DNA from 3 places in the Burkholderia sp. SR8 genome. Region 3 is predicted to be linked to each of the others. Evidence: predicted binding sites of a transcription regulator. Region 3 holds the regulator's gene; each other region holds the start of a gene.
What was found. The regulator HrcA, encoded in region 3, represses chaperone genes, less so after heat shock. The targets are predictions, from matches to a motif close to TTAGCACTCNNNNNNNNNGAGTGCTAA.

Region 1 (5,096 bases), on a different contig from region 3:
TGCAGCGCGCCGTACGCGACCATCCCGCTCTGGATGTGCTCCTCGCTGTGCTTCGCGAGCTCGCGCAGGCCGATCACCGGTTCGTCGAGCGAGCGCGTCGCGATCAGCCCGAGCGCGTACGGGATCTTGATCGCGTAGTCGGTGCGCTGTTCTTCCTGGTTCGGGATGCCGATCAGCGTGAACGACGCGGGCGCCGGCTGCGTTTCCCATTCGGATTCGATCGCCGCGAGCTTCATCTTCTGCACTTCGCCGGTCGTATAGCCCGATTCGTCGCCGAGCACGATCACGCACAGCGTCGCCGCGAGGCCGAAGCCGGCCGCGACCGCGAACGAGCGCAGCGCGAAGTCGACGTCGCGCTTCTTCAGCAGGTACCACGACGACACGCCGAGCACGAACATCGCCGCCGACACGTAGCCGGCCGACACGGTGTGCACGAACTTCACCTGCGCGACCGGGTTGAACAGCACGTCGAACAGGCTCGTCATCTCCATGCGCATCGTCTGGTAGTTGAACTCGGCGCCGACCGGATTGTTCATCCAGCCGTTCGCGACGAGGATCCACAGCGCGGACAGGTTCGAGCCGAGCGCGACGAGGAACGTGACGATCAGGTGCTTGACCTTCGACAGGCGGTTCCAGCCGAAGAAGAACAGCCCGACGAACGTCGATTCGAGGAAGAACGCCATCAGGCCTTCGACCGCGAGCGGCACGCCGAAGATGTCGCCGACGTAGTGCGAGTAGTACGACCAGTTCGTGCCGAACTGGAATTCGAGCGTGATGCCGGTCGTCACGCCCATCGCGAAGTTGATCCCGAACAGCTTGCCCCAGAACTGGGTCATGTCCTTGTAGACCTGCTTGCCGGTCATCACGTAGACGGCTTCCATGATGACGAGCAGCCAGGACAGGCCGAGCGTCAGCGGCACGAACAGGAAGTGGTAGAGCGCCGTGATGCCGAACTGCAGACGCGACAGATCGACGACTTCGCTACTTATCATGGTGGTCTCCCTCGGTGGATGCAGGCGCCGGCACCGAGAGCAGCTTCTCGGCGACGACGGCAGGCGGCAGCGACATGTGCTCGGCCTGCGGATGATTGAAGAATGCGTATTTGAGCGACATCAGGAGGATCAGCTTGACGATCAGCACCAGCGTGATGTCGCGCACGAGGGTCGGCCCGCGCGCCCACGCGACGATGCGCGCGCGCCGGCCCGCCGTGCCGCCCCGCGGGGGCGGCGCCGCGGGCTCCTTATTGATCGAGATCAAGGCGATTATCCTGAATCGATTTACGTTGGTTTTGGGGCGACTTTACGTCGGATTTATGACGGCAGTTGAACTGTTTTTAATCCTTTTAAGCCGACGTGCCAATTTTAAAATGCCGGCTTTCCGGTGCCGAGTGCTGCGCTGCGGCAGACCGTCGCGAACCACGTGCTAAAACTTGAGGCAGATCAAGGTTATGCGGAAGGGGACGGAATTCGCCCGATACCCGATCAATCCGGTCGATTAACAAGTGAAGCGTGACCGGAAACGACACGCGAAAAAAAACCGCTGCCGGTCGGGCAGCGGTTTTGGGTGAAACGCTCTAAATCGCGAGCTTATGCGTATTCGGCGAGTGCGGTGCGCATCTTCTTCATCGCGCTCGCTTCGATCTGGCGGATGCGTTCCGCCGACACACCGAATTCGGCAGCGAGATCGTGCAGCGTCGAGCCGCCCGAGCCGTCGTCGTCGACGTTCAGCCAGCGCGCCTCGATGATCCGGCGGCTGCGGGCGTCGAGCGCGTCGAGCGCCTGCGCGATGCCGTCCGTCTGCAGCATGTCGCGCTGGCGCGCGGCCAGCACGGCGGTCGGCTCGTTGTGCGAATCGGCCAGATACGCGATCGGCGCGTACGATTCCTCGCCGTCCTCGACTTGCCCTTCGAGCGCGATGTCGCCGCCCGACAGGCGCGTTTCCATCTCGGTGACTTCCTCGCGCTTGACGTTGAGCTCCTGCGCGAGGCCGTCGATTTCCTCGGGCGTCATCGCCTGCATGCTCTTCTTGTGGCTGCGCAGGTTGAAGAACAGCTTGCGCTGCGCCTTTGTCGTCGCGACCTTCACCATCCGCCAGTTGCGCAGGATGTACTCGTGGATCTCGGCCTTGATCCAGTGGATCGCGTACGACACCAGGCGCACGTTTTGCGCCGGGTCGAAACGCTTTACCGCCTTCATCAGGCCGATGTTGCCTTCCTGGATCAGGTCGCCGTGCGGCAGGCCGTAGCCGAGATAGTTGCGTGCGATCGACACGACGAGCCGCAGGTGCGACAGCACGAGGCGGCGGGCCGAGTCGAGGTTGTTGTTTTCGCGGAATTCGGTCGCGTACTGGCGTTCCTCTTCGGCGGTCAGGAGCGGGATCCGGTTGACGGCCTGGATGTACGCATCGATGTTGCCAAGCTGGCCCGGCAACATCGCTTGGGTTGCGAGCGCCAGCGAGCCTGCCGATTCGGCCTTGGCCGGCGTCGGGCTCAGGGTATTCGGAAGGGTCGGGGCGTGGCTCACTAAAAACTCCTTTGGAATCAGGGACAAACCCTTGGTCTCGGATGAGATTCCGGGGCCCATCTTAGCACTCCAGCAATCCGAGTGCTAATTCCTTAGAGGCCACGGGGGCATCCAAGTTCCCGCTTTTCTATCGAACTGGTGGAGTCGATAGTCTAATTTGCGACCAGGCAGCTGGCACGAAGTTCCGTAAGTGGTTGTTTCTGATAGTAATCAGTAGACGATTTCGATTTTTGTAGTTTTGGAAGCAAACAATTTCGCTTCGTGATGCCGATCCGAAAAGTCCTTTACCATACCATTCAGTTCGCTCGGGCCCGGCCGCTGCGGCAAGGCTCCATTCAACCCACAAAGTTGGAGTGTCAGATGAACAATAAGAAGAATCGCCGGCGCGGTAGCCGGCTTGCGGCGCATGCGCTGCTGGCGGCGTCGCTGCTCGGCGGATCGGGCGCCGCGTTCGCGGATCGGTGGGGGATCCAGGCGGGCGGCGGGTTTTCCGATCGCCACGGGATCGACAAGGCCGATGTCGGCGTCGTGTGGGATCCGGGCTGGAACTGGTGGGAAATCGGCGGCTGGCACTTCGCGTTCGTGATGGAGGGCCATGTCGGCTACTGGCACACCGGCGGCAACGTGCACGCCAACATCGGCGAATTCGGCGCGACGCCGATGTTCCGTTTCATCAAGAGCGCGGGCCAGGTGCGCCCGTTCGTCGAAGCCGGCGCCGGCATCCGGTTCCTCACGCATCCGACGATCTCGAACAATCTGTCGCTGTCGACCTCGTTCCAGTTCGCAGACGTCGTCGGCGTCGGCGCGCAGTTCGGAGAACGGCAACAGTATCAGGTCGGTTACCGTTTTCAACATGTGTCTAACGCGGGTATCAAAGAGCCGAATCCTGGTATAAATTTCCACCAGTTCTACGTGCAGTACAACTTCTGATCCGCACGCCGGCGCACGGCGGGCGCGTTGCCGAGGAGTCAGGCGATGACGAAGGTGGTCGATGCGATTCGCGCACTCGAGCGCGATCGGTTCCGGGCGATGGTCGACGGGGACGGCGAGGCGCTCGACGCGCAATTGTCGGACAAGGTGTTCTTCGTGCACACCAACGGCAAACGCGAATCCAAGCAGCAGTTCATCGACGCCATCGTGGCCGGCCGCCGCCGCTATCGCCAGATCGAGATCCAGTCGCAGGACCTGCTGCCCGTCGGCGACGCAACCTGCGTCGTCACCGGGCGCGCGTTGATCGAGATGGAAACGAACAACGGCGGCCTCGTGTTTCCGATCGCCTATACCGCCGTGCACACGCACGAACAGGGGCAGTGGCGGCTGCTCGCATGGCAGGCGACGCGGTGCGCGACCGAGACATGAGCGCGCGTGGCGCCCGTTTTCATGTCCCATCGAAGCGGCCTCCTGGGCCGCTTTTTGCTGGCCCGTGCGGCGCGGATCGCGCGGCGCACGGGTGGTCACGCACCGCTCGCTGACATTCGAAACCTGTTGAAGCCTGAAGCGAAACCCGCCGGTCAGGCCGCCGCGCGGCGGTCCGCGCAATGCCACGCCGAACGGTTGATCGCGCTGACGACCGCATCGAGCGCGGCGCTCGCCGGATCGTCGTGGACCCCGACACCGTGCCGCAGCGGCGCATCGCCGACCCGGCAGCCGACCGATACCGCGATCCGGCCATCCGTCGTGCGCGCGTGCTCGCACGACGCGACGTCGATCGTCGTGCCGGCTGCCGCCGAGAACGCCGCGGCCGCGCGTTGTACCGCGTCTTCAGGCGTCGCGCCGGCCGGCGCCGCACCCGCGACGTCGCGGTTCTGCCAGCGCGCACCGTCGCCGTGGCGCGCGGCCGGACCGTCGGCCTCGAAGAATTCGCGCGCGAACAGCGCGCAGATCGCGTCGCCGGTCACTTCCTCGCCCGATGCGTCGGCGAGCGTCTGCACCGCGTGGCTGAACTCGATCTGCACGCGCCGCGTCGGCGTGAAGCCCATCCCGCGTTCGAGCAGGAACGTCGCGCCGCCCTTGCCGGACTGGCTGTTCACGCGGATCACCGCGTCATAGCTGCGGCCGAGGTCGGCCGGGTCGATCGGCAGGTACGGCACTTCCCACACCGCGTCCGGGCGCTGCTGCGCGAGGCCCTTGCGGATCGCGTCCTGATGCGAACCGGAGAATGCGGTGAACACGAGATCGCCCGCGTACGGATGGCGCGGATGCACGGGGATCTGGTTGCAGCGCTCGACCACGCGGCGCACCGCGTCGATGTCCGAGAAGTCGAGGCCAGGATCGATGCCTTGCGTATAGAGATTCAGCGCGAGCGTCACGAGATCGACGTTGCCGGTGCGCTCGCCGTTGCCGAACAGGCAGCCCTCGATCCGGTCGGCGCCGGCGAGCAGCGCGAGTTCGGCGGCCGCGACCGCGGTGCCGCGATCGTTGTGCGGATGCACGGACAGCACGATGCTGTCGCGATACGCGAGGTTGCGGTCCATCCATTCGATCTGGTCGGCGAACACGTTCGGGCTCGCTGCTTCGACGGTCGCCGGCAGGTTGACGATCATCTTGCGATCGCGCGTCGGCCGCCACATCTGC
Region 2 (5,096 bases), on a different contig from region 3:
TCGCTGCCGTGCGCGGCAAGGTGCGCGATCTGCCGGCCGACGTGATCGGCCGCGCGCTCGTGCGGCGCACGACGCTGACGCGGCAGTGGCGGCTGTTCCTCGACGAATATGCGGTGCTGCTGCTGCCCGTGTCGTCGGAACTGCCGTTCCCCGACGATCTCGACCGGCAAGGGCGGGAAGGATTCGAGCGCGTGTGGGAGGCGCAGCTCACGCTGCGCGCGCTGCCGGCGATGGGGTTGCCGGGGCTCGCCGTGACGACGGGGATCGTCGGCAATGTGCCGGTCGGCGTGCAGGTGGTCGCCGCGCATCATCGAGAGGATCTGTGTCTGCTCGCCGGGCGCGATATCGAGGCGCGCGGCGCGCCGATCGAGGTCGTCGATCCGGTCGTCTGATGCGGTGCCGGGCGTGCGGATGCGGCTCGTCGGCACCGAGCGCGACAAGGCGAGCGTGCTGTCGTTCGTGCTGAAGGGCTACGAGACCGAGGAAGTCGGGCGCGCGCCGAACGAGGAGCGCATCGCGGTGCGCTCCGGGCATCACTGCGCGCAGCCGATCCTGCCGCGCTTCGGGCTCGAGGCGACGGTGCGGCCGTCGCTCGCGTTCTGCAACACGTGCGATGAGGTCGATGCGCTGGTGCGTGCCGTCACGAGACTGGCGCGGCGATGACGGATGCCGCTGGAGGCGAGGCCGCTTGTCCATTCCGGAAACGGGATGTTGCAAGCGGCCTTTTTTGTCGAGACCGGAACGGGTTTCGAGCCGCTCAGCGCCCCGCCAGCATCTTTCCGCCAAGCCCCACCAGCAGCACGCCGGCTGTCGTATCGATCACGGCCTTGCGTCGAACCAGCAGCCGGCGCACGGATGGATGCGACGCGAGCAGCGCCATCGTGCAGTACCACGCGCCCGAAATGGCGATCGACAGCACGACGACGGTGAAATTGAACCATGCCGGCGCATGGGCCGGGACCATCAACGCGAAGATACTGCCGTAGAACGCGACGGCCTTCGGGTTCGTCATGCTCGCGATATAGCCTTTCTGCGCCGCGTGCCAGCCGGCGGACACGGCGGGTGCGGACACGGGGAGCTGCTTGCGCGCATTCAGCACCATCTTCAGGCCGAGCCAGATCAGATATGCGGCACCCGCCAGCCGCAGCGCCGTGTGCACCCACGCGACGTGAGTCACGAGCACGCTCAGGCCGGCGATCGCGATCGCGGCCCAGGTGCCCGATGCCGCCGCGAGGCCGAGCCCGGTCATCACGCCGGCGCGGCGCTGCGCGACCGCGGTCGACGTGACGATCACGAAGTTCGGGCCCGGGCTGGCGACGCTCAGCAGCAGGACGCCGGCGAGCGGCAGCAACGCGTTGATGGGGGTCGACATGGCTTGGCGGTTCGGCGAGGCGGAAGGGGCCTTCATCTTACCTCGGACGCCCGGCCGGGCCTGCTCGAGCCCGATTCAAGCAAAAACGCGTGACGACCTGCGTCGCCACGCGTTTCGCATTGCTGCGGACGCACCGCGGATGCCGGCGAACCGGCACGCCGCGACGCGTCGCCGGATGGTCAGAAATCGAACCCCGGCCCGCCCGCACCGGGGCCGCCCGGCACCGCGGCCGGCGCCGCATCCTTCGGTGCTTCGAACACGGTCGCATCGGTCGTCAGCAGCAGGCCCGCGACCGACGCCGCATTCTGCAGCGCGGTGCGCGTGACCTTGGTCGGATCGAGCACGCCCGATTCGACGAGGTCGCCGTATTCACCGGTCTGCGCGTTGTAGCCGAAGTTGCCGGTGCCTTCCGCGACCTTCGCGACGACCACGCTCGCTTCCTCGCCCGCATTCGTGACGATCTGGCGCAGCGGTTCCTCGAGCGCGCGCAGCACGATCTTGATGCCCGCGTTCTGGTCGGCATTGACGCCGTGGAGTTCGCGGATCGCCTGGCGCACGCGGATCAGCGCGACGCCGCCGCCCGGCACGATGCCTTCCTCGACGGCCGCGCGCGTCGCGTGCAGCGCATCGTCGACGCGATCCTTCTTCTCCTTCACTTCGATTTCGGTCGCACCGCCGACCTTGATCACCGCGACGCCGCCCGCGAGCTTGGCCACGCGTTCCTGCAGCTTTTCGCGATCGTAGTCGGACGTCGCTTCTTCGATCTGCACGCGAATCTGCTTCACGCGCGCCTCGATGTTCTTCGCGTCGCCGGCGCCGTCGATCACGGTCGTGTTTTCCTTGCCGACCTCGATGCGCTTCGCCTGGCCGAGTTCGGCGAGCGTCGCCTTCTCGAGCGTGAGGCCCGTTTCTTCCGCGACGACTTGCCCGCCGGTCAGGATCGCGATGTCCTCGAGCAGCGCCTTGCGGCGGTCGCCGAAGCCCGGTGCCTTGACCGCGACGGTCTTCAGGATCCCGCGAATGTTGTTCACGACGAGCGTCGCGAGCGCTTCGCCTTCGACGTCCTCCGCGATGATCAGCAGCGGCCGGCCCGACTTCGCGACCTGTTCGAGCACCGGCAGCAGGTCGCGGATGTTCGAGATCTTCTTGTCGTGCAGCAGGATGTACGGATTCTCGATCTCGGCGATCTGCTTGTCGGGATTGTTGATGAAGTACGGCGACAGGTAGCCGCGATCGAACTGCAGCCCTTCGACGACGTCGAGTTCGTCGGCAAGCGACTTGCCGTCCTCGACGGTGATCACGCCTTCCTTGCCGACGCGGTCGATCGCCTCGGCGATCCGCTGGCCGATCGACTCCTCGCCGTTCGCGGAGATTGTCGCGACCTGCGCGATTTCCTTGCTGGTGGTGGTCGGCTTGCTGATCTTCTTCAGCTCGTCGACGGCCGCCGCGACGGCCTTGTCGATGCCGCGCTTCAGGTCGAGCGGATTGAGCCCGGCCGCGACGTATTTCTGGCCTTCGCGCACGATCGCCTGCGCGAGCACGGTGGCGGTCGTCGTGCCGTCGCCGGCGGCATCGCTGGTGCGCGACGCGACTTCCTTCACGAGTTGCGCACCGATGTTCTGCAGCTTGTCCGCGAGTTCGATTTCCTTCGCGACCGACACGCCGTCCTTCGTGACGACGGGCGCGCCGAAGCTGCGTTCCAGCACGACGTTGCGGCCCTTCGGCCCGAGCGTGACCTTCACCGCGTTCGCGAGAATGTTGACGCCTTCGGTCAGCTTCGCACGCGCGACGTCGCTGAACGTGATTTCCTTCGCTGCCATGATTGCACTCCGTTATCGATTGACGACCGCGACGATGTCTTCCTCGCGCAGTACGAGGAATTCGTGGCCGTCCACCTTGACGGCCTGGCCTGCGTACTTGCCGAACAGCACGCGTTCGCCGACCTGCAGGTCGGGCACGATGCGCTGGCCGTCCGCGTCCTTGCGGCCCGGGCCGACGGCGATCACTTCGCCCTGGTCGGGTTTCTCTGCCGCGCTGTCGGGGATCACGATGCCCGAGGCGGTGGTGGTTTCCTGGTCGAGTCGCTTCACGACGACCCGGTCGTGCAAGGGGCGTAGGCTCATCTGTCGGTCCTGTTCTGTTGCGTCGAAATTGGCTGGCACTCTTCATCGGAGAGTGCTGACGAGTATAAAAACGCGCGGCGGCGCGATCCAATAACGGATTCGGAAAAGCATTTGCGCGGACGCGCTATGGAGGTCCGGCACGGGCGAGCGACGCCGTGAAGCGCGAGCGTATGATTCGTCATCGCCTGTTCGTTCGCCGGGAGGCCCTGAGCGTGGCAACAACATCGGATGCCGGACGACAACCCGCGTGGCTGCGCATCGCGCCCGCGCTGTTCCTGCTGCTGTGGGCGAGCGGTTTCGTCTTCCTGAAGCTGGGCCTGCGCGACGCCGATCCGCTGACGTTCCTCGCGCTGCGCTATGCATGCGTCGTCGCGCTGCTCGCCGGGCCGTTCCTGTGGCTGCGCCCCGCGTTGCCGCGCACGCGCGGCGAATGGCGCAATCTCGTGGTCGTCGGTTTGCTGCTGCAGGCCGGCTATTTCGCGTTCACGTATCTGAGCCTGAAGCTCGGCATGTCGGCCGGCGCCGTCGCGCTGGTCACGTCGCAGCAGCCGATTCTGGTCGGGCTGCTCGCGCCGATGATTGCAGGCGAGCGCGTCGGCGCGCTGCGCTGGATCGGGCTCGCGCTCGGCGCGGCCGGCGCGGTGATGGTCATCCTCGCGCGTTCGTCGGTTGACGTGTCGTCGTCGTGGGCGCTCGCGTTCGCGCTGCTCGCGCTCGCGTGCATCACCGGCGGCACGCTGTGGGAGAAGCGCTTCGGCACCGACGTCCATCCCGTGACCGCGAACCTCGTGCAGTACACGGTCGGACTCGCGGTGACCGCGCCGCTCGCATTCGCGCTCGAACCGATGCACGTGCACTGGACCGCAGGCCTCGCCGGCTCGCTCGCCTACCTCGTGATCTGCAACTCGCTGATCGCGATCTCGCTGTTGCTCGCGATGGTGCGCTACGGCGAGGCGTCGCGCGTGTCCGCGCTGTTTTTCCTGATACCGCCCGCGACCGCGCTGATCGCGCTCGTCGTGCTCGGCGAGACGATCGGTGCGCTCGCATGGCCCGGGATGGCGCTTGCGGCGGCAGGGCTGTATCTGGTGATGCGGTACTGAGCGACGTGCATTGCGGTGCTTGCCGTTCCTGTTCGCGCGCCTCGCGATGGACGTGAACGGCCGCCGACCAGCCGCGTGTGCCGCATATTCCGCTGCCCCGTTAGCATGTGACGAATCCGACTTTGGCCGGCGCGCGGGCGACGCTAAGATCGCCGATCCCGTAGATCGTGCGCGCCACAACGATGAAAAAATCCGCTTCGCCCTTGCTTGCCTTCCGTTTCCGTGTGGTCTGCGCCGCGATCGCCGGCGCGCTGTCGCTTGCGTCGTGCGGCGGCGTCGACGGCAGTCCGCCGCCGCAGGCCAATGCGACGCCCGCGGCCAAGCGTCCGAACATCCTGTACATCATGGCCGACGATCTCGGCTATTCAGACATCCATGCATTCGGCGGCGAGATCAACACGCCGAACCTCGACGCGCTCGTCGCGTCGGGCCGCATCCTGTCGAACCATCACACCGGCACCGTCTGCGCGATCACGCGCGCGATGCTGATTTCCGGCACCG
Region 3 (5,096 bases):
TGCGCGAGCCGGGCCGGATCGAGATCGAGGCGCTGCGCATAGTGCGACAGCGAATAGACGGCTTCCTGCAGCTGGATCTCGGCCGGTTCGAGCGACGCGAGCGCGTCGCCGAGCCCGGAATCGTAGTCGGCCAGGCTGCGCAGTTTCGACACGATCGCGCCCAGCTGCGGCAGCAGCGCATCGTCGGCCTCGGACAGCGCGTTGAGCGCGCCCTGCACGCCGGCGATCAGGTTCGCCGAGTGCGACAGCCGTTTGTGCTCGCTGCCGATTTCGTCCCATTCGCCGGGTTGCGGCGCGAGCTTGTCGAGCTCGGCGAGCTGCCACGCGAGCTTCTCGCGTTCGAGCTGCAGCTCGCGCTCGTGCGCCTTCGCGGCGTCGATCGCCTGCGTCGCGTCGCGCCACACGCGCCACGCGCGCGCGACGTTCGCGGCATCGGCGACGAGCCCTGCGTGCGTGTCGAACAGCTCGCGCTGCGCGTCGGGCCGCATCAGCAGCTGGTGCGCGTGCTGGCCGTGGATGTCGACGAGCATCTCGCCGAGCTCGCGCAGCTGCGCGAGCGTCGCGCTGGTGCCGTTGATGAACGCGCGCGAGCGGCCGTTCGCGTCGATCACGCGGCGCAGCATCACGGTGTCCTCGGCGTCGAACGCGTGTTCGTCGAGCCAGCGCGCGACGCGGTCGTGCGGCGTGAATTCGGCGGTGATGTCGGCGCGGCCGCAGCCGGCGCGCACGACGCTCGCGTCGGCACGTTCGCCGAGCGCGAGCGCCAGCGCGTCGATCAGGATCGATTTGCCGGCGCCGGTTTCGCCGGAAAAGACGGTAAAGCCGCTGTCGAATTCGAGATCGAGCGCGGCGACGATGACGAAGTCGCGAATCGAGAGGTGGCGGAGCATGGTGTCGGGCGGTGGTGCGTCAGGACGCCTTGTCGTCTTCGTTCGATGCGTGTTCGTTCCAGTGCAGCTTGTTGCGCAGCGTCGCGTAGTAGCTGTAGCCGATCGGGTGCAGGAACGGCACCGTGTGCTTCGAGCGGCGCACCTCGATCGTGTCGTTCAGCTCGAGCGCGGTGAACGACTGCATGTCGAAGTTCACGTTGACGTCGCGGCCGCCGACGATCTGGATCGCGATCTTCGAATCGTCGGGCAGCACGATCGGCCGGTTCGACAGCGCGTGCGGCGCGATCGGCACCAGCACGATGCCCTGGAGCTGCGGGTGCAGGATCGGGCCGGCCGACGACAGCGCGTACGCGGTCGAGCCGGTCGGCGTCGCGACGATCAGGCCGTCCGAACGCTGGTTGTACATGTACCGGCCGTCGACCGACGCGCGCAGCTCGACCATCCCGGAGAAGCCGCTGCGGTTCACGACGACGTCGTTGAACGCGAGCGCGTGGTAGATCGGTTCGCCGTCGCGCACGATCCGGGCCTCGAGCAGCGAGCGCTCCTCGCGCTCGAACTTGCCCGACAGGATCACCGGCACCAGCGCCTGCATGTCGGCCGCCGCGATGTCGGTGATGAAGCCGAGCCGCCCGTGGTTGATCCCGATCAGCGGTGTCTTGTACGGCGCGAGCTGGCGGCCGATGCCGAGCATCGTGCCGTCGCCGCCGAGCACGACCGCCACGTCCGCGCGCGCGCCGATTTCCGCCGGCGTCAGCGCCGGATAGCCGGAGATGCCGATTTCGCGTGCGGTGTCGGCTTCGAATACGACCTCGAAGCCCAGCTTCGCGATGCAGCCAGCCAGCGTGGCGAGCGGCTCGGCGATGCCGGGCGTGTTGCTCCGGCCGACGAGCGCGACAGTATTGAACTGATTACCGGTTTTCATGCCGGCATTACACCATAGCTCGTTGACGAAAAGAACCGGCTTGGCGCGCACGGGGCCGGATCGGCCGGCCCGCGCGACTGTGGCCGCAGCCACTCGCCGTGCTCGCGCGGTTGCGCTAAAATTTTCCACCATGCTAGATCCTCGCGCACGAACCCTCCTGAAAACCCTGATCGAACGGTATATCGCCGACGGTCAGCCGGTCGGCTCGCGCACGTTGTCGCGTTACTCCGGGCTGGAGCTGAGCCCGGCGACGATCCGCAACGTGATGTCCGACCTGGAGGAGCTCGGCCTCGTGTCGAGCCCGCACACGTCGGCCGGCCGCGTGCCGACGCCGCGCGGCTATCGGCTGTTCGTCGACACGATGCTGACGGTCGAGACGCCGATCGACGCCGAGGCCGTCGCGCGGCAGGTGCAGAACACGCTGCAGGCGGGCGAACCGCAGCAGCGGGTGGTCGCGGCCGCCGCGAGCGTGCTGTCGAACCTGTCGCAGTTCGCTGGCGTCGTGCTGACGCCGCGCCGCAGCCACGTGTTCAAGCAGATCGAGTTCATGCGCCTGTCGGACAAGCGCATCCTGCTGATCATCGTCACGCCTGAGGGCGACGTGCAGAACCGGATGCTCGCGACGCCGCGCGACTATTCGCCGTCGCAACTGACCGAAGCGTCGAACTACATCAACGCGCACTTCGCCGGGCTGTCGTTCGACGAGGTGCGCCGCCGCCTGCGCGACGAGATCGACCAGTTGCGCGGCGACATGACCACGCTGATGCACGCGGCCGTGACGGCCAGCACCGAGGTGCCCGACACCGAAGATACGGTGCTCATTTCCGGCGAGCGCAACCTGCTCGAAGTGGCGGACCTGTCGTCCGACATGGCGCGGCTGCGCAAGCTGTTCGACGTGTTCGACCAAAAGACGGGCCTCCTGCAATTGCTCGACGTATCGAGCCACGCCCAGGGCGTGCAGATCTTCATCGGCGGCGAATCGACGCTCGTGCCGATCGAGGAAATGAGCGTCGTGACCGCGCCGTACGAGGTGAACGGCCAGATCGTCGGCACGCTCGGCGTGATCGGCCCGACCCGGATGGCGTACAACCGCGTGATTCCGATCGTCGACATCACCGCGCGGCTGCTGTCGCTCACGCTGAGCCAGCAGTAACTGCGGCACCCGCCGCCGACACCGTCCCGCCATCGTGCCGCGGCGCCATGCGCGCCGCCAGTCGGCCGAACGGCCAGCCGACCCGATCGGGACGGCCCGCTATAATTGAGAGCCGTCCGACTGCGTGCCCCGAGCACGTTCCTGCCCATGCGTTTCGATCTTGAGCCGCCTTCGAGCGTCGCGGCTGCCCATCGCATCGGCGTGCTGCTGATCAACCTCGGCACGCCCGACGCCCCGACACCGCGCGCGGTGCGGCGCTATCTGGCCGAGTTTCTGTCGGACCCGCGCGTCGTCGAAATCCCGCAGGTCGTCTGGCAGGTGCTGCTGCGCACGCTGATCCTGCCGCTGCGCGGCCGCGCGTCCGCGAAGAAATACGCGGCCGTCTGGATGCAGGAAGGCTCGCCGCTGCGCGTGTACACCGAGCGCCAGACCGACGGCGTACGGCATCTGCTCGCATCGAACGGCTACCAGGTGCAGGTCGACTACGCGATGCGCTACGGCAGCCCGAACATCGCGCAGGCGCTCGCGCAGTTCAAGCGCTCGGGCGTCGAACGCGTGCTGCTGATGCCGATGTATCCGCAATACTCGGCGTCGACCACCGCGACGGCCTTCGATGCCGCGTTCGCCGCGCTCGCGCGGATGCGCAACCAGCCCGAAGTGCGCACGGTGCGGCACTACGCCGACCACCCGGCGTACATCCACGCGCTGGCCGAGCAGGTGCGCCAGTACTGGGCGCAGCACGGCCGGCCCGATTTCGCGGCGGGCGACAAGCTGGTGCTGAGCTTTCACGGCGTGCCGAAACGCACGCTCGACCTCGGCGACCCCTATCACGACCAGTGCCAGCAGACGGGCGCGCTGCTGATGGCCGCGCTCGGGCTGTCGACGCTCGAATGCCGCGTGACGTTCCAGTCGCGTTTCGGCAAGGCCGAGTGGCTGCAGCCGTACACGGCGCCGACGCTGCGCGAGCTCGGCGAGGCCGGCGTGCGGCGCGCCGACGTGTTCTGCCCTGGTTTTACGGCCGATTGTCTGGAGACGATCGAGGAGATCGGGATGGAGGTGCGCGACGAATTCCTCGCGGGCGGCGGCCAAGCGTTCCACCGGATTCCGTGCCTGAACGGCGCGCCCGCGTGGATCGGCGCGCTGGGCGAGATCGTCGCGGAAAATCTGCAGGGCTGGCCGGTGAAGGCCGCGCAGCCCGAAACGGTGAGTTGAACGCGATGAACTACAGGATTTCGACGGAACCGGGCGCGAAGCTGCGCATCGACAAATGGCTGTGGGCCGCGCGCTTCTTCAAGACGCGCTCGCTCGCGTCCGACGCGGTCGACAAGGGCCATGTGAAGATCGGCGGCACGGCGGTCAAGCCGGCGAAGGACGTGCGCGTTGGCGACGAGGTCGAGATTGCGATCGACGGTATCGTCTGGCACATTGCCGTGCTGGGCATCTGCGACGTGCGCGGGCCCGCGAGCATCGCGCAGACGCTTTACGAGGAAACGGAAGCGGGGCGCGCCGCGCGGCTCGCCGAGCTCGAGCGGCGCCGCACGTATCGCGAGCCGGCGGCCGAGCTGCACGGCCGGCCGACCAAGCGCGACCGGCGCATCATCGACAGATTTTCTGGTGGGAGCTGAACATCTGGTCGAACGTCGCCCGCGCGCTTCCGTATTCGGTCGTGCGGTCGGTGACGGCTCCGGACAGGCAGATGGTGGTGGTGCCGGCGATCAGTACCAGCGCGACCACCGATATGGCAAAGGTCAATTTCACGGTACTCGCCTCGAAGACGGTGAATGCGGCGCCAGGTGGATGTCAGGCGGCGGTCAGCTAGGGTAAACACGCTTTTCCGACGCTTGAGTGGAGTGTAGTGCAGCGCCCTGTGCCGAGCTAGTACTTGCCCGGTAAGCGTTGTTACCGGCCGTTTCGGCCGGTTCGGCGGCAAATGCGCGTAATCGGGCCGCGGGCCGCGCGGTTGTTTCGCGGCATTGGCGAATGCCGGCGAATAACCCTCTTGAAATCGCAGTTTTCGCCCTTATTTGCACCAACAATGTGCGGTGCCGCCGGTCATACGATCCGGCGGTTGCCGATTTGGCTTCAACCTCTAATCGACTTTCAGCGACATGGAAAACACGCAAGAGAACCC

Region 1: the regulator HrcA is predicted to act here: its motif matches at 2,584-2,610, upstream of rpoH (RNA polymerase sigma factor RpoH).
Region 2: the regulator HrcA is predicted to act here: its motif matches at 3,528-3,554, upstream of Q3A80_RS06945 (co-chaperone GroES).

What each region holds. Positions count from the first base shown of each region.
Region 1 covers NZ_JAULUC010000014.1:145,434-150,529, forward strand. The annotation lists gene Q3A80_RS19255 (cytochrome ubiquinol oxidase subunit I) at 1-992, opposite strand, end outside; gene cydP (cytochrome oxidase putative small subunit CydP) at 982-1,257, opposite strand; gene rpoH (RNA polymerase sigma factor RpoH) at 1,587-2,522, opposite strand; gene Q3A80_RS19270 (acyloxyacyl hydrolase) at 2,883-3,452, shown strand; gene Q3A80_RS19275 (nuclear transport factor 2 family protein) at 3,498-3,881, shown strand; gene leuA (2-isopropylmalate synthase) at 4,034-5,096, opposite strand, start outside.
Region 2 covers NZ_JAULUC010000004.1:247,981-253,076, forward strand. The annotation lists gene Q3A80_RS06925 (amidase family protein) at 1-392, shown strand, start outside; partial or broken gene Q3A80_RS06930 (aminotransferase class V-fold PLP-dependent enzyme) at 397-663, shown strand; gene Q3A80_RS06935 (LysE family translocator) at 758-1,372, opposite strand; gene groL (chaperonin GroEL) at 1,552-3,192, opposite strand; gene Q3A80_RS06945 (co-chaperone GroES) at 3,205-3,495, opposite strand; gene Q3A80_RS06950 (DMT family transporter) at 3,702-4,595, shown strand; gene Q3A80_RS06955 (arylsulfatase) at 4,778-5,096, shown strand, end outside.
Region 3 covers NZ_JAULUC010000005.1:132,180-137,275, reverse strand. The annotation lists gene recN (DNA repair protein RecN) at 1-890, opposite strand, end outside; gene Q3A80_RS08145 (NAD kinase) at 910-1,812, opposite strand; gene hrcA (heat-inducible transcriptional repressor HrcA) at 1,943-2,965, shown strand; gene hemH (ferrochelatase) at 3,113-4,177, shown strand; gene Q3A80_RS08130 (RNA-binding S4 domain-containing protein) at 4,183-4,590, shown strand; gene Q3A80_RS08125 (hypothetical protein) at 4,562-4,723, opposite strand; gene grpE (nucleotide exchange factor GrpE) at 5,074-5,096, shown strand, end outside.